DNA from 3 places in the Variovorax sp. PAMC26660 genome. Region 3 is predicted to be linked to each of the others. Evidence: predicted binding sites of a transcription regulator. Region 3 holds the regulator's gene; each other region holds the start of a gene.
What was found. The regulator sigma-54, encoded in region 3, starts transcription at its own class of promoters, with help from an activator protein. The targets are predictions, from matches to a motif close to TGGCANGNAANCTGCTTT.

Region 1 (5,538 bases), 330 kb from region 3:
TCGGATCGGTCGAGAGCGTGCTGCACATGTAGTCGTTGATCGACAGGTCGCCGTGCGCCGACGTGAACACGCAGGGCACGTCGGCCGCGTTGCGGCCCGAGGCCACCATCGCGGCGGCGGCCACTTCGAGGGCCAGCGCCACGGTGTCGGGCGCGCGGCGCCGCTCGGCCGGTGCCAGCACCTGCGGCGACGGGCGCTTGGCGGGCGGATCGGTCAGCGTGCCTTCGCCCCGGAAGGCGGCGCGCGCGACGTCCCAGCCCGGCAGCGTGGGTGTCCAGAAGGCCGGGCCTTCGATGTAGAGGGTGGGGGCGCTCATGCGGCCTCCGCCTTGCCGAACACCAGCGAGCAGTTGTTGCCACCGAAGCCGAAAGAGTTGGACAGCGCGTAACGCACTTCGCCGTGTGCAGGCTGCAGCTTGATCTGCGGGCCGAAGCCTTCGTCCAGCGTGCTCGTGTTGACGGTGCCCGGCATCAGGCCGCGCTCGATCGCCAGCAGGCTGATGACCGCCTCGACGATGCCGGCGGCGCCCAGCGTGTGGCCCATGAAGCCCTTGGTCGAGCTGGCGTGCGTGCGGGCCGGGAAGCGGCGCGCCACCAGCGCGCCTTCGACCTCGTCGTTCTTCTGGCTCGCGGTGCCGTGCATGTTGATGTAGTCGATGGCCTCGGGGGCAAGGCCCGCGCGCGCCAGCGCCTCGTCGAGCGCGCGTTCGGCGCCCAGACCCTCGGGGTGCGGCGTCGACATGTGGTGCGCGTCGCTCGCTTCGCCGTAGCCCAGCAGGTGCATCGGCGCAGCGTCGGCACCGGTCTGCACGCGCTCGACCAGCGCAAAGCCCGCTGCTTCGCCCAGGCTGATGCCCTTGCGGCCGGCGTCGAAAGGCCGGCACGGTTCGCTCGACACCAGTTCGAGCGAGTTGAAGCCGAACAGCACGCTGCCGCACAGCGTGTCGGCGCCGCCGACCACGGCCGCGTCGGCCAGTCCCAGGCGGATCAGCCGTTCGGCCGAGGCGAACACCTTGGCGCTGGACGAGCAGGCGGTCGAGATCGTTTCGCTCGGCCCGCTGATGCCCAGCACCTGCGCCGTGAACATCGCCAGCGAATGGGGCGTATGCACCGCAGGGCGGCGTTGATTGACCGGGAACATGCCCTCGGCGTCGAGCTGCGTGTAGGCCAGCTCGGTCTCGCCGATGCTGGCGGTCGAGGTGCCCATGACCAGCGCGATGCGCGACGCGCCGTACTTTTCACGCGCGGCGGCCACCGCTTCGATGAAGCCGTCGGCATGCAGGCCCAGCCACGCGAGCCGGTTGTTGCGGCAGTCCCAGGGCATGAGCGCTTCGGGCAGGCGGATCTCTTCGAGACCGTCCACGCGGCCGATCCAGGTGGGCAGCGGCGCATCGCCGAAGTCGTTGGCGCGCAGGCCACTGCGCGACTGCGCGAGCGCGTCGGCGAGCGATTCCTTGCCGACACCGACGGCCGAAGTCGCCGTGAAGGCGCTGATTTGAAGGGGGGGAATTCTGGACGGCACGATGGTTGTTGGGGCAGGCGGCAAGCGAAAGGGCGTCGGGCGGGCGCAAGACAGGCAGGCGTAATTTTCACGCAATGAACGTCACAGCCTACCAGCAGTGCGCGCGGCGCCGCGTCGGCCGTTTCCCATAGATGGCTGCTAGGGCGCAGGCCCTATTGACGGTCGGTGGCGCCTGTGGTGGCTGTCGTCAGGCGCGAGGCCAGCGCCACCAGCACCAGCACCGGCACGCCCAGTACTGCGGTGGCGGTGAAGAAGGTGCTGTAGCCGTAGGCGTCGACGAACGCGCCGGAGTAGCCGGCAATGAACTTCGGCAGCAGCAGCATCAGCGAGCTGAACAGCGCGTACTGGGTGGCCGAATAGCTGATGTTCGTCAGGCTCGACAGGTAGGCGATGAAGGCGGCCGAGGCAATGCCGCCGGCCAGGTTGTCGGCCGAGACCACCGCGATCAGCGCCGTCAGGTCGTGCCCGCGCGTGGCCAGCCAGGCAAACAGCAGGTTGCTGCCTGCGCTCAGCACCGCGCCCAGCATCAGCACGCGCATCACGCCCAGCCGCATCGACAGCACGCCACCGACGAAGGCACCGGCCAGCGTCATGATCACGCCGTAGATCTTGCTGACCGTGGCCACTTCGTCCTTGGTGAAGCCCATGTCCACGTAGAAGGGGTTGGCCATGATGCCCATCACCACGTCGCTGATGCGGTAGATGGCAATCAGCGAGAGGATCAGTGCCGCCTGCCATTTGTAGCGGCGGATGAAGTCGGCGAAGGGCTCGACCAGCGCGCTGCGCAGCCATTCGGCCGCGTTCTTCGCCTTGGGCAGCACGCGCCGCACCGGCTCGGGCGACAGCAACACGGTGAGCACGCCGACCGCCATCGAGGCGGCCATGACCAGGTAGGCCGTCTTCCAGGCGCCGTTCTGATAAGCGGCCGCGCCCGCGACTGCGGCGGCCGGTGCCACCTCGGCCCAGGCCGCGACCCACAGCACGCCGGCGCCGGCCCAGATCATCGCGAGCCGGTAGCCGGTCTGGTAGGCCGCGGCGAGCGCAGCCTGCTTGCGCGTCTCGGCCGATTCAATGCGGAAGGCGTCCAGCGCGATGTCTTGCGTGGCCGAGCCGAAGGCCACCAGCAGCGCGCACCAGATCAATGGCGTGAGTCCGAGCCGCGGATCGTTCATCGCCATGCCGATCAGGCCCGCGATGACCATGCCCTGCGCCAGCAGCAGCCAGCCACGCCGGCGCCCCAGCAGCGTGGTCAGCGGCGGCAGCGGCAGCCGGTCGACCAGCGGTGCCCAGACCCACTTGAAGCCATAGGCCAGCCCGACCCAGCTCAGGTAGCCGATGGTGGTGCGGTCGATGCCGGCTTCGCGCAGGCGAAAGCTCAGCGTGCCCAGCACCAGCAGCAGCGGCAACCCGGCCGAGAAGCCCAGCGCCAGCATGCGCAGCGTGGCGGGCTCCAGGTAGACCTTCAGCGAATCGCGCCAGGGCGGTGAGGGGGCGGTGGGGGTTTCGACAGGCGAGGCGGACATGAGCCCCGGATTGTCCATGAGTGCACGGGGACATCGCCCGGCCTTTTGCTTTCATTTGTTCCTATGATCCGGCCCCATGTGCCCACGATGCGAACGCCCCCTTTCCGCCGTCTCCGCTGCGTCGCCCTGGCAACCGCGGCGGGCCTTCCTGCTGGCTGCGGCGGGCGCGATGCTGGCCGGGCCGGCGCTGGCACAGGTCAATGTCGGCAATGCCTCGATGGCGCGCAACCTCGTGCCGGCCGACAAGATCGAGGCGGCCGGCGTGCAGCAATACGGCCAGTTGCTCGAACAGGCGCGCGCCAAGGGTGCGCTGGCGGGCGACAACAACCCGCAACTGCAGCGCCTGCGCACCATCGCGCAGCGGCTCATTCCCTTCGCCACGCCATGGAATTCGCGCGCGCGTGACTGGAAGTGGGAGGTCAACCTGATCGGCAGCAAGCAGATCAACGCCTTCTGCATGCCCGGCGGCAAGATCGCCTTCTTCACCGGCATCCTCGAGCAGCTCAAGCTCAGCGACGACGAGGTTGCGATGGTGATGGGCCACGAAATGGCCCACGCGCTGCGTGAGCATGCCCGCGCCCGCATGGCCAAAAGTGCGGGCACGGGGGCGGCGCTGTCCATCGGCGCGCAACTGCTGGGGTTGGGGCAGGTGGGCGATCTTGCGGCCCGTGCGGGCACGCAGCTCATCACCCTGAAGTTCAGCCGCAGCGACGAGACCGAAGCCGACCTCGTTGGCCTCGAACTCGCGGCACGCGCGGGCTATGACCCGAAGGCTTCCGTGTCGCTCTGGCAGAAGATGGCCGCGGCGTCCAAGAACCAGGGTGGGTTGAGCTTTTTGTCGACGCACCCGACGGGGCCGGACCGCATCACGAAGCTGGAGGCAAATCTGCCGAAGGTCGAGAAGCTTTATCGGGACGCCAAGAAGGGCTGAGTTTTTTCGCTGTTTGCTGTTCGGGGCGCTGCTGTTCAGGGCGAGTGCGAATGACACCGGGAGCTCCCCTCCGCGAATGTCCCCCGCTTCGCTCCTCCTTTATTTCGCTGCGGGGAGCACCCGGCGTCATTCGCGCTTGGGCACGCTGCTGGTGATCCCGCGATCAACGACTGTTCTGTCCAACGCTCACGTCGATACGGGGCTTTTTTTCGCGAAATAAAGGAGGAGCGAAGCGGGGGACATTCGCGAAAAAGAGCACCGTGTCGGCGTGAGCACGCCCTGAACAACAGCGCAAAAAACCGCGCCGCAACCAAACCACGCGACAAATAAAAAGCAGGCTTCATTCGGCCTGACGCCCCAACGAGCCCGTTGGCACGCCGCTTGCATCTCGACTTGTACACAAGTTTGGATGCCTGAAGATGGTGCATGAAGAAAACGGATCGCCCGCCGCCGCCTGGATCGCGAAATTCGCGACGCCCCTGGTCGGCGCGCAGACCAGCAACGCGCTCGGTGCGGTACTCCCGCTCGCCGGCCTGCGCTTCGCGGTCAAGGACAACATCGACGTCGCCGGCGTGCCGACCACCGCCGCCTGCCCGGCCTTCGATCGCCTGCCGACCGCCCACGCAGCCGTGGTGCAGCGACTGCTCGACGCCGGTGCATCGCTGGTCGGCAAGACCAACCTCGACCAGTTCGCCTGTGGCCTCAACGGCACGCGTTCTCCTTATGGCGAAGTGCCCAACGCCTTCGATGCGCGCCTTGTCTCCGGTGGCTCCAGCTCGGGCTCGGCCTACGCGGTAGCGGCGGGAGAAGTCGACTTCGCGCTGGGCACCGATACCGCCGGCTCCGGCCGCGTGCCCGCCGGACTCAACAACATCGTCGGCCTCAAGCCCTCGCGCGGCCTGCTGAGCGCCTTCGGCGTGGTGCCCGCGGCGCAGAGCGCGGATTGCGTGTCGATCTTCGCGCGCACCGTGGCGCTGGCGGTCGATGTGCTGCTCGCCACGGCAGGCCACGACGCGCGCGACCCGTACTCGCGCGACCTTGCACTGCGCCGCAAGCCGCTGCCAGCGCACTTCCGCTTCGGCGTGCCCGACACGCTGGCCTTCTTCGGCGACACCGCCGCCGAACAGGCCTTCGCCGATGCGCAGACAAAACTCATCGCGCTGGGCGGCTCGCCCGTCACCATTTCCTATGCGCCGCTCGCCGAAGCCGCCGCACTGCTCTACGAGAGTGCACTCGTCGCCGAACGCTACGCCGCCGTGCGCGAGTTCTTCGACGCGCACGACAGCGAAGTGATCGAGCCCGTGCGCAGCATCCTCGCGAGCGGCCGCGACTACACGGCCGCCGACGTGTTCGACGCACAAACGCGCCTGCGCGCCATCGCGCAGCAGGTCGAGCCGATGTGGCGCGACATCGACGTGCTGCTGGTGCCTACCGCGCCCACGCACTACAGCCGCGAACAGATGCGCGCCGACCCGGTCGTGCGCAACCGCAACCTCGGCGCGTACACCAACTTCGTCAACCTGCTCGACTACGCCGCGCTCTCGGTGCCGAGCAGCCTGCGCG
Region 2 (5,538 bases), 1.3 Mb from region 3:
GTGCTGTGCGTGAACGTGCTGGCCGCGGGGCACCAGACGCTCTCCGCGCTGTTCGGCGGCAAGACGCCGATGGACGAACGCTTCGCGGCCGGCAACTGGAGCCGCAAGACCACCGGCTCGCCGATGCTCGACGACGCGGCCGTGTCATTCGACTGCCGCGTGCTGCACGCCACGCATGCGGGCACGCACGATGTGCTGTTCTGCGAAGCGGTGGCCATTGCCATCGGCGGTGCGGCGCAGGGGTTGATCTACTTCGATCGCCGCTATCACGAGATCGCGGTGCCGCCGCAGCACTGACTCTCTTGGGGCGTTTGCATTGCTCCTTCCCCCTCTGGGGGAAGGAGCAAGACCTAGCGTGGCGTGATGCCTTGAAGCACGATGCGCTGAACGTTCTCCACCGTCTGCTCGAAGAACGCCGCATCGTCCAGCGTGTGCCCCGTCAGCGCCTGCACCTGCACACCGAAATCCGCGTAGTGCTGCGTGACCGCCCACAACGCAAAGATCAGGTGATGCGGATCGACCGGCGCGAGCTTGCCGGCCTCGACCCAGGCACGAATCACCTCCGATTTTTTCTCCACCAGCGTGCGCAGCTCTCGGTCGAGTTCGTCGCGCAACAGCGGCGCACCCTGGATCATTTCAAGACAGAACAAACGCGATGCATCCGGCCGATCGCGCGAGACCAGCAGCTTGCGACGGATGTAATCGCCAATGGCCTCGCCCGGGTCCTGCTCGGCGCTGAAGCCGCGCAGCGGTTCGAGCCACAGCGCGAGCAGGTCGCGCAGCACGTTGACGTACAGCTCTTCCTTGTTCGCGAAGTAATAGAGCAGGTTGCTCTTCGACACATCGGCGCGCGCAGCCACCTGGTCGATCGACGTGCCGTGCAGCCCGAACCGGGAGAACAGCCCCAGCGCGGCACCGAGGATCGCGCTGCGCTTGTCTTCGATCTGGCGCAGTCGCCGGCTCACGGCGGACGCGCTGCGCACCGCGGGCTTCGCTCGTTTGCGCGCCGGCTTGTCGGTGGTGATGTTGCTGCTGCTGGCTGCGGCCAGCGCCTTGGTCTTCGGCATCTTCCCTCGTTTCTTCTGGATTCCGGATTCACTCATTCATTCATTCGACTGCGAACAACACGCTTGCACGAGCCGTACCTGCAAGCCCTTGCCATCGCGGCGCACCACTGTAAGGCCGCGGTGCATCGACTTGCGCCACGACGGCCTGCAGGCCCCGCGCCGCGCACCATGCTGACGCGGCAAAAGCGATTTGTCCATTTGGTCCAACTGGCACAGACGTTGCATGGAGAAGTACACACACGCCACGCATGAGAAACGCCCCATGACTCTCTTGTCCGTTCCCATCATCGATCTCGCGCCCTATTTCGACGGAAGCCCCGAAAGCCGATCGGAGGTCGCGAAGAAAGTCGACGAAGCCTGCCGCAGCATCGGCTTCCTGGTCATCACCAACCACGGCATTCCTGCGGAGCTGATCTCGCGCGTGGCCACGCTGTCGCGCAAGTTCTTCGACATGCCGCTCGGCGAGAAGCGCAAGGTCGACCGTCCGCGCGAGGACGCGGTGCGCGGCTACAGCGCGGTCGGCGAAGAGGGCCTGTCGTACAGCCTCGAAGAGGCGGCGCCGGGCGACCTGAAGGAATCGTTCTCCATCGGCCCATCGAACGTGCCCGACGACGACTACCACCGCGGCCCCGCAGCCGGCCCGCACTTCGAGCCCAACAGCTGGCCGCCCATCGACGGTTTCCGTGAAGCATACGAAGGCTACTTCGAGGCCATGAGCGATCTCTCGCGCTCGCTGATGCGCATCTTTGCGCTCGGCCTGGCGCTGCCCGAAAAGTTCTTCGACGACAAGATCGACCGGCACATCAGCATGTTCCGCGTGCTGAGCTACCCGCCGCAACGCGAGGCACCGTTGCCCGGCCAACTGCGTGCGGGCGCGCACAGCGACTACGGCAGCCTCACCATCGTGTTGCCCGACGACAAGGGCCTTCAGGTGTTCAACAAGGCCGGCCAGTGGGTCGATGTGCCGCAGGTCGAAGGTGGTCTGGTCGTCAACATTGCCGATCTGATGATGCAGTGGACCAACGACCAGTGGGTGTCGACGCTGCATCGCGTGGTCAATCCGCCCTTCGAGATGGCGAGCACCAACCGCCGGCAGTCGCTGGTGTTCTTCCACCAGCCCAACTACGACGCGATGGTCGAGTGTCTGCCGAGTTGTCTGGCACCGGGAGAGGCGCCGAAGTACGCACCGATCTCGTCGGGGAATCACCTGATCTCGAAGTTCGTCAAGCAGACGACCTTCGGGGGCACCAAGGCGACGGCCTGAATGATGGTTTTCTTCTCGATTCGTCGCGTCGTGTTTGAAGTGCGTCGTTCAGGGCGGTGCTCACGCCGACACGGTGCTCTTTTTCGCGAATGTCCCCCGCTTCGCTCCTCCTTTATTTCGCGAAAAAGAGCCCCGTATCGACGTGAGCGTTATTCGGAGCAGTCGTTGATCGCTGGATCAATAGCAGCGTGTCCAGGTGCGAATGACACCGGGTGCTCCCCGCAGCGAAATAAAGGAGGAGCGAAGCGGGGGACATTCGCGGAGGGGAGCACCCGGTGTCATTCGCACGTACCCCGAACAGCAGCGCCAAGAACACCAGCAATGATCAACTGACATGCCCCACCTCTCCTACGTCAACGTCTTCGCCAAAGACGTGGTCGCACTCAGCGGCTTCTACCAACGCGTGTTCGGCTTCCCCGAAATCGAGGCCATCCGCTCGCCGATCTTTCGTGGACTCGACACCGGCAAGTCGAGCCTGGGCTTCAACGCACTCGACGCCTACGAGCTGCTGCACCTTGCCGAGTTCTCCGACACGCGCGGCGTGAAGTTCCTGCTGAACATCGACGTCGACAGCCAGGCCGACGTCGACCGCATGGTGCCCGTCGCACTCGAAGCGGGCGCCACGCTCATCAAGCCGCCCTACGTCACTTACTACAACTGGTACCAGTCGGTGCTGCTCGATCCCGAGGGCAATGTGTTCCGCATCAACTTCATGATGTGACGCGCACACGGCACCGCCCTTCTCTTTCCTCCTGCATTTCCTTGTCATGCCTCTCACGAAAGGTTGCTCCATGCTGCTGCGCACTCTCACTCCCGGCTTCGGCCTTGCCTTGACGCTCGCAGCAGGCGGCGCGTCCATCGCGCTGCCGGCCACGGCGGCCGACGGCTTCACGCTGAAAGACAAGCCCAAGATCGCCATGCTCTACTTCGGCCCGAAGAACGACGGCGGCTGGACACAGGCCTTCGACGAAGCCCGCGTGAAGATCGAGAAAGAAATCGGCCAGAAGATCCAGTTCGTCGAGAACGTGCCCGAAGACGCCTCGGCCATCAAGCCCGCGGCCGAGAAGTTCATCCAGCGCGGCGCCAACATCGTGATCGGCACCGCCTTCGGTTATTCCGACAGCTTCAAGGACCTGGCCGCCAAGTACCCCGACGTGGCCTTCCTCAACGGCTCGGGCACCACCAACGGCAGTAACCTCGAATCGTTCTACGGCCGCACCTACGAAAGCCAGTACCTGTGCGGCATGGCCGCTGGCGCGGCCTCGAAGACCGGCAAGCTCGGCTTCGTCGCGGCCAACCCCTTCGGCGTCGTGAACTGGACCATCAACGCCTTCGCACTCGGTGCGCAGAAGATGAACCCCAACGCCACGGTCAACGTGATCTACACCGGCGCCTGGAACGACCCCATCAAGGAACGCGCTGCCGCCGCCGCGCTGATCGACCAGGGCGCCGACGTGATCGGCCAGCACGTCGACAGCCCGACGCCGCAGATCGTGGCGCAGGAGCGCGGCGTGTACGGCACCGGCCACCACCGCGACCTGCGCCAGTTCGCGCCGAAGGCCACGCTGTGCTCGTCGGTGTGGGTGTGGGACCGCTTCCTGACGCCCGAGCTGAAGAAGGTCATGGCCGGCAACTGGAAGCCCTCGCCATACGGCGCCTTCATCGAGATGAAGGACGGCGGCACGGACATCGCCGGCTTCGGCCCCGCCGTGCCCAAGGACAAGGCCGCGCTGATCACGGCGGAACGTGAAGCGATCCTCAAGGGCAAGCAGATCTACGCCGGCCCCCTGGCCGACCGCGATGGCAAGGAGCGCGTGGCCAAGGGCGCGGTGCTGTCGGATGCGGACCTCTGGAAGATGGACTGGTTCGTCAAGGGCGTGGTCACGCAGAAGTAAGCCAGCAGCCAAGGACCTCATGCCCAACGCGCTCGAACTCACCGGCATCCGCAAGTCCTTCGACGGCTTCGCGGCATTGACCGACGCCCACTTCGCCGCGCGCTGGGGCGAGGTGCACGCCCTGCTCGGCGAAAACGGCGCCGGCAAGTCGTCGCTGATGAACATCGCGGCCGGGCTCTATGCGCCGGAGGCGGGGCAACTGCTGGTCGATGACAACCTGGTGCGCTTCACCGGGCCACGCGATGCGGCGCGGCACCGCATCGGCATGGTCCACCAGCATTTCAAGCTGGTGCGGCCGTTCACGGTGGCGCAGAACATCCTGCTCACAGCACCGCCGCCGGCCGAGTTCCAGAGCCACGGCGAGCGGCTGCGCGAGATCGAACGCGACATCCGCAACAAGGCCTCGGAGCTGGGCTTCGAGATCGATCCGTCCAGGCGCATCGATGCCCTCTCGATCGCTGAACAGCAGCGCGTGGAAATTCTCAAGGTGCTGCTGGCGGGTGCGCGCATCCTCATCCTCGACGAGCCCACGGCCGTGCTGACCGACCAGGAGGCCGCACGCCTGCTGCAGACCGTGCAGGGGCTGGCGCGTGCCGGTGCCGCCGTGGTGCTGGTCACGCACAAGATGGCCGACGTGAAGACCTATGCCGATCGCGTGACGGTGATGCGTGGCGGCCGCACGGTGGCCACGCTGGAGCCGGGCGCCACGTCGGTGACCGAACTCGTGAAGCTGACGGTGGGCGAGTCCGTCGCGGCATCCGGCTTCCAGCCCGCGAAGGCGGCGCGCGGCCCGGTGCGCCTGACGGTGCGCGGGCTGCGCTCGCCCGCTTCGCCGCAAGGGCGGCGCGTGCTCGACGGTGTCGACCTCAAACTGCACGCGGGCGAAATCTACGGCCTTGCCGGCGTGGGCGGCAACGGTCAGGGCGAATTGGCCGGCGCCATCATGGGCTTGCCGGGCGAAGCGACCGAAGGCGAGATCCGGCTCGAAGGGCATGGCGATCTCAAGACGATGCCTGCACCGGCGCGGCGCGGCCTCGGCATTGCCGCGATTCCGGCCGACCGCTACGGCCTCGCGCTCGCGGGCGGCCTCTCGGTGGCGGAGAACTACGCCATCGGCCGCGTGCACAGCGGGCGCTATGGCCCGGTGTGGCATCTGCGCCGTGGTCGCATCCAGAGCGACACGCAAGAGGCCGTGCGCGCCTTCGACGTGCTGGGCGTGCGCTCGGTTGCACAGAAAGCCGCGCTGCTGTCGGGCGGCAACGCGCAGAAGCTGGTGCTGGCGCGCGAGTTCGGCAAGTCGCCGACGCTGGTG
Region 3 (5,538 bases):
GCATCCAGGCACCGGTGACAACAGTCATCACCGCGCCGAAGATCAGTTGCTCGGAAAGCGGTGCATCGTTCCAGTAGAAAAAGCTCAGCAGGAACGACAGGACCATGGCCCAGACAGCGAGGAGTAGAAGATTTTTCATTTTTTGCACCGCGGTAGTCCGATGCAGAAAATGTAAAACAAAAGATATCAAAGTACTACTTATAGTTTACTTTTCAATCTCCGATCAACGTGCATTTCTGCACGCTGTTCGCGCTTTTCAAGGCATCCCAGGAGTCAGACCCGATGGACAACACCCTTTCCCTGCTCGGCATCGCCGGCGCCATGGCCGTGGGCGCGATGAGCCCGGGCCCCAGTTTCGTCATGGTGGCGCGCACCGCCGTGGCCTCGCGCGGCGACGGCTTGGCGGCGGCACTGGGCATGGGCGCGGGCGGCATGGTCTTCGCGATCGCCGCGATGGCCGGCCTGCAGGCCGCGTTCCTGGCGGTGCCCGGCCTGTATCTGGCCATCAAGGGTTTTGGCGGCGCCTACCTCATCTACCTGGGCATCCGGATCTGGCGCGGCGCGCGACAGCCGCTGGACGTGGCGCAGGACGCCGGCACATCCCCGCGCCAGCAGGGCCGGGGCGGGCGCACCTTCCTGCTGGGCCTGGCCACGCAGGTCAGCAACCCCAAGACGGCGGTGGTGTACGCGAGCATCTTCGCGGCCTTCCTGCCGCGCGAGGTGCCGCTGGTGCTGGCGCTGGCGGTGCCGGCGGTCATCTTCTGCATCGAGACCGGCTGGTACACCATCGTCGCGCTGGCGCTGTCCTCGGCAGCGCCGCGCTCGGCCTACCTGCGCTACAAGACCTGGATCGACCGGGCGGCCGGCGGCGTGATGGGCCTGCTGGGCCTGCGGCTGGTCTGGTCGGCCGTGCGCGGCGGCTGAACGCCGGGGGCGTCTACAGCAGGCTCTCGGGCGTGAGCGGCGCCAGCAGTTCGAGCATGGTGCGGTCCCAGAAGCCCGAATCGGGCTCTTCGTGGAGCACGGTGGTCTGCCCGGCGTCTTCGCTGACCCACTCGATGCGCGAGCCGTCGCTGCCTTCGGCAAAGCGCAGCCGGTAGGCGCCCTGCTGCTTGAGGACGTCGATCAGCTTGAGCGTCTGCTGCGCCATCTCGGGGCTGCGGATGAACAGCCCGATCTCGGTGTTGTGCGACTCGGAGCGCGGATCGAAATTCATCGAGCCGACGAACAGGATGCGCTGGTCGATCACGGCCGACTTGGCGTGCAGCCGCCCGATCGAGGTGCCGAACAGCCCCAGCCGCACGCTGCGCCGCGTGCGCGTCGAACTCAGTTCGTAGAGGTCGACGCCCAGCTTGAGCATGTCCGGCCGGTAGCGCCGGTAGGCGGTGTGGACCAGCGGCTCGTCGGTGGCGGCCAGCGAGTTGGTGACGACACTGATCTTCACGTTGCGCCCGCGGATCTCGCGCATCACATCGAGCCCCGTGGCACCCGGGATCAGGTAGGGCGAAACGATGGTCACTTCGGAGCGCGCGCGGCGCATCTGCTCGACCACGTTGTAGCGCACGCTGTCGACGTCCAGCAGCGGCACGCCGCCGTACGACGCCGTCTTGCCGATCACGCGGTCGGGTGAATCGGCGTAGGCCTCGGCGGTGGTCCAGATCAGGTCGAGCTTGCCGGCGTCGAGGTTTTCGACCATGGGGCTGTAGCCGAGCAGGTCGTTGGGCGCGGGCTTCGGCGGGGGCGGCGTGGTGGCAGGGCCGGTGGCGACATCGAAGCGTTTTTGCAGTTCTTCGCGCGACAGGCCGCTCGCCACCACCGACTGGATCGGCCGCACGTAGACGCTGTTCCAGTACTGGTCGAACAGGCTGCCCAGGCGTGGCACCAGCGCGCCGGCGACGAAGGTGTCGAGGTCGATGAAGTTCTCGCCCGAGGTGCGCGTGAAGTACTGGTTGCCGATGTTGCGCCCGCCCGCCACCGCCATCGCGCCATCGGCGATGAACAGCTTGTTGTGCATGCGGCGGTTGACCCGCTCGAAATCGAACAGCGACGCAGTGAAGCGCTTGAGCAGGCTGCCGCGCCCGGCCGGAAACGGGTTGAACAGGCGCAGCTCGACATTCGGCGTGGCGGCCAGGCCGAGCAGCAGTTCGTCTTCGCCCGAGGTGTAGAGGTCGTCCATCAGCAGGCGCACCCGCACGCCGCGCTGGGCCGCGTCGCGCAGGGTGCGCAGCAGGTAGCGGCCGGTCTCGTCGTTCTCGATCTGGTAGTACTGCACGTCGAGCGTGCGCTGGGCGCGGCGCGCCAACTGGATGCGGGTGTCGAAGGCAAAGTCGCCGCCCGGCATCAGGCGAAAGCCGCTCAGATCGGGGTCGGGCTGGGAAGCCAGCGCGATCTTGCCGAGCGCGGTGTCGGTCGATGCGGCCATGGCCTTGGTGGGTGGGCGCGGCGCCTCGTCGGGCAAGTTGGCGCAGCCGGCGAACAGCGACACCACCGCCAGGAAAAAGACCCAACGTCCACAGCGCGACAGCAGGCGGCTCCGTGGGCGATGGGCCATTGGCGGTCTTCTACAGGGCTTTGCGCAGGTTCGCGGGCGCGATGCGCAGCGCTTCGCGGTACTTGGCCACCGTGCGCCGCGCGCATTCGATGCCTTGTTCCTTCAGCATCTCGGAGATCTGGCTGTCCGACAGCGGCTTCTTGATGCTCTCGGAGGTCACGAACTGCTTGATGAGCGCGCGCACCGCGGTGCTCGATGCGTTGCCGCCGGTCTCGGTGCCCAGCGCAGAGCCGAAGAAATACTTGAGCTCGACCGTGCCGAAAGGCGTGGACATGTACTTGGCGGTGGTCACGCGCGAGATGGTCGACTCGTGCAGCCCCAGTTCGTCGGCAATCTCGCGCAGCACCAGCGGCCGCATCGCGAGTTCGCCGTGCACGAAGTAGCTCTTTTGCCGTTCGACGATGGCATTGCTCACGCGCAGGATGGTGTCGAAGCGCTGCTGGATGTTCTTGATGAACCAGCGCGCCTCCTGCAGACGCTGCGACAGCGCCTGGCTGCCCTCGCCCTTGTGCGCCTTGAGCGCGCCAGCATAGATGTCGTGCACGCGCAGGCGCGGCATCACCTCGGGGTTCAGCATGACGCGAAACTTGATGCCGGTGCCGCGTCCGGTCTTGGTGACGATCACGTCGGGAATGACGATGTTGCGCTCGACGTCGACAAAGCGGCGCCCCGGCTTGGGTTCGAGCCGCGCAATGACCTGCAGCGCCGAGCGCACCAGCTCCTCGTTGCTGCGGGTGAGCGTGGCCAGCCGCTTGAAGTCGCGTCGCGCGAGCAGCTCCATCGGCTGCTTGCAGATGGCAATGGCGATCTTGTAGACCTGCGCCTGCGCTTCGTCCATGTCGCGGTCTTCGGCAGCCAGTGCGCGCAACTGGATGCCCAGGCATTCGCCCAGGTCGCGCGCGCCCACGCCCACGGGCTCCAAGCTCTGCAGCAGGCCCAGCGCCACCTGAAAGTGGTGCACGAGGTCGTCGAACTGATCGTTGTCGTCGCCCGCGAGGCCCGAAGCCAAGGCAGGCAGCGAGTCTTCGAGGTAGCCGTCGTCGTTGAGCGACTCGATCAGGAAGCGCAGCGCGGCGCAGTCGTTTTCGTTCAGGCGCAGGCTCAGCGCCTGGCGGTGCAGGAACGATTGCAGCGACTCCTGGCTGCGTGCGAGTTCGGTGGCGTCGGCGCGCTCGTCGTTGCCCAGGTTGTTCTGTCGCGCGGGTGCATCGCTGCCCCACTCGCTGTCGTCCGGTGCCATGTCGACGGTGCCGTCGCCTTCCCAGTCGGGCTCGCGCTCGGCGATCTCGGCGGCGGGGCCGTCGGATTCGCCCGGGGTGCTGGTCTCGGTGGACGCGGTGCTCGTGCTGCTGGTGGGCGCCGAGGCGAATTCGCTTTCGGCGGCTTCGCCTGCCTCGTCGCGCTGGACCGGCGTGTCGACGGCATCGAGCCCGAACTCCTCACGCGCCGCTTCTTCGGCGGTGCGTTCGAGGAACGGGTTCTCGTCGAGCATCTGCTCCACCTCCTGGCTCAGTTCGAGCGTGGAGAGCTGCAGCAGACGGATCGACTGCTGCAGCTGGGGTGTGAGCGCGAGATGCTGCGAGACGCGAAGGGACAGCCCTTGCTTCATGGGGAAAGCCGCCCTCCCTACATCCGGAAGTGTTCGCCCAGGTACACCCTGCGTACTTCGGCGTTGTCGACGATCTCCGAGGGCGTGCCTTGTGCCAGCACATGCCCGTCGCTGATGATGAACGCGTGATCGCAGATGCCCAGCGTTTCACGCACGTTGTGGTCGGTGATGAGCACGCCGATGCCGCGCTCTTTCAGGAAACTGATGATCCGCTGGATTTCAATGACCGCGATCGGGTCGATGCCGGCAAAGGGTTCGTCCAGCAGGATGAAGCGCGGCTGGGTGGCCAGCGCGCGCGCGATCTCGACGCGGCGGCGCTCGCCGCCCGACAGGGCGAGCGCAGGCGAATCGCGCAGGTGGTCGACCCGCAGGTCGGTCAGCAGCTCGGTCAGGCGCTCTTCGATGTGCTGCTTCGACAGGGACACGAGCTTGCCGCTTTCGTCGGGCTCGCTCTGGAGTTCCAGCACGGCACGCACGTTTTCCTCGACCGTGAGCTTGCGGAAGATCGAGGCTTCCTGCGGCAGGTAGCTCAGGCCCATGCGGGCACGGCGGTGGATCGGCATGTGGGCGATGGGCTCGCCGTCGATCGTGATGTCGCCCGCGTCGGCACGCACCAGGCCCACGATCATGTAGAACGAAGTGGTCTTGCCGGCGCCGTTGGGCCCCAGCAGGCCGACGACTTCGCCCTTCTGCACGTCGAGCGAGACGTCCTTGACGACCGTGCGGCTGCCGTAGCTCTTCTTCAGGCCGCGCGCGACCAGGCGGCTGCCCGGCTTGCCGTTGGCGTCCTGGGTTCCAGCGGTTTCGATCACTTTCGGGTTTCTCCCTCGGCACCGAGCGTGGTGGTCGAACGCAGGCCCTTGCCGGCGGCCGGGGTGGGCGCCGCTGCCGCAGGCTTCGCGCCGGCCGGGGCGGAAGCGCCGGCTGCAGGCGCCGGGACGGCCTTGGGTGTAAGGATGGTCTTGACGCGGCCGGTCGGGGACGACGCGTTGACCGCCGTGTTCGGCGGCACGGTAGAACCGTTGACCGTGTAGGTGTCGTTGCTCTGGTCGTAGACGATCAGGGCGCCGTGGCTCTCGTCGTTCGGCGTCGAGCCGAGCAGGCGGCGCATCTCGGCATTGCGGATGAACTTGACGTTGTCAGCGCGGCTGTCGTACTCGATGACTTCGGACTCGCCCTCGATCCACTCGTCGGGCGCATTGCGTTTCTGCTTGTAATACGCCCGCTTGCCAGGCGCCGCCGTGACCACGCCGTACTGGTAGCCCTCTGGGTCCTGGCGCACATCGAGGCGCGCGCCGCGAATGATGATGGTGCCCTTCGTGACCAGCACGTTGCCGGTGAACACGCTGGTCTGTTTCAGGTCGTCGTAGCGCATCGC

Region 1: the regulator sigma-54 is predicted to act here: its motif matches at 4,346-4,363, upstream of atzF (allophanate hydrolase).
Region 2: the regulator sigma-54 is predicted to act here: its motif matches at 1,276-1,293, upstream of H7F35_RS08885 (isopenicillin N synthase family dioxygenase).

The regions. Positions count from the first base shown of each region.
Region 1 is NZ_CP060295.1:2,776,015-2,781,552, forward strand. Features, by position in the region: gene H7F35_RS13405 (beta-ketoacyl synthase chain length factor) at 1-316, opposite strand, end outside; gene H7F35_RS13410 (beta-ketoacyl-[acyl-carrier-protein] synthase family protein) at 313-1,521, opposite strand; gene H7F35_RS13415 (AmpG family muropeptide MFS transporter) at 1,674-3,062, opposite strand; gene H7F35_RS13420 (M48 family metallopeptidase) at 3,121-3,975, shown strand; gene atzF (allophanate hydrolase) at 4,395-5,538, shown strand, end outside.
Region 2 is NZ_CP060295.1:1,849,242-1,854,779, forward strand. Features, by position in the region: gene rutF (NADH-dependent FMN reductase RutF) at 1-297, shown strand, start outside; gene rutR (HTH-type transcriptional regulator RutR) at 351-1,067, opposite strand; gene H7F35_RS08885 (isopenicillin N synthase family dioxygenase) at 1,330-2,331, shown strand; gene H7F35_RS08890 (VOC family protein) at 2,666-3,052, shown strand; gene H7F35_RS08895 (BMP family ABC transporter substrate-binding protein) at 3,123-4,226, shown strand; gene H7F35_RS08900 (ABC transporter ATP-binding protein) at 4,246-5,538, shown strand, end outside.
Region 3 is NZ_CP060295.1:3,107,110-3,112,647, reverse strand. Features, by position in the region: gene H7F35_RS14935 (hypothetical protein) at 1-148, opposite strand, end outside; gene H7F35_RS14930 (LysE family translocator) at 283-924, shown strand; gene H7F35_RS14925 (phospholipase D family protein) at 938-2,551, opposite strand; gene rpoN (RNA polymerase factor sigma-54) at 2,562-4,160, opposite strand; gene lptB (LPS export ABC transporter ATP-binding protein) at 4,178-4,972, opposite strand; gene lptA (lipopolysaccharide transport periplasmic protein LptA) at 4,969-5,538, opposite strand, start outside.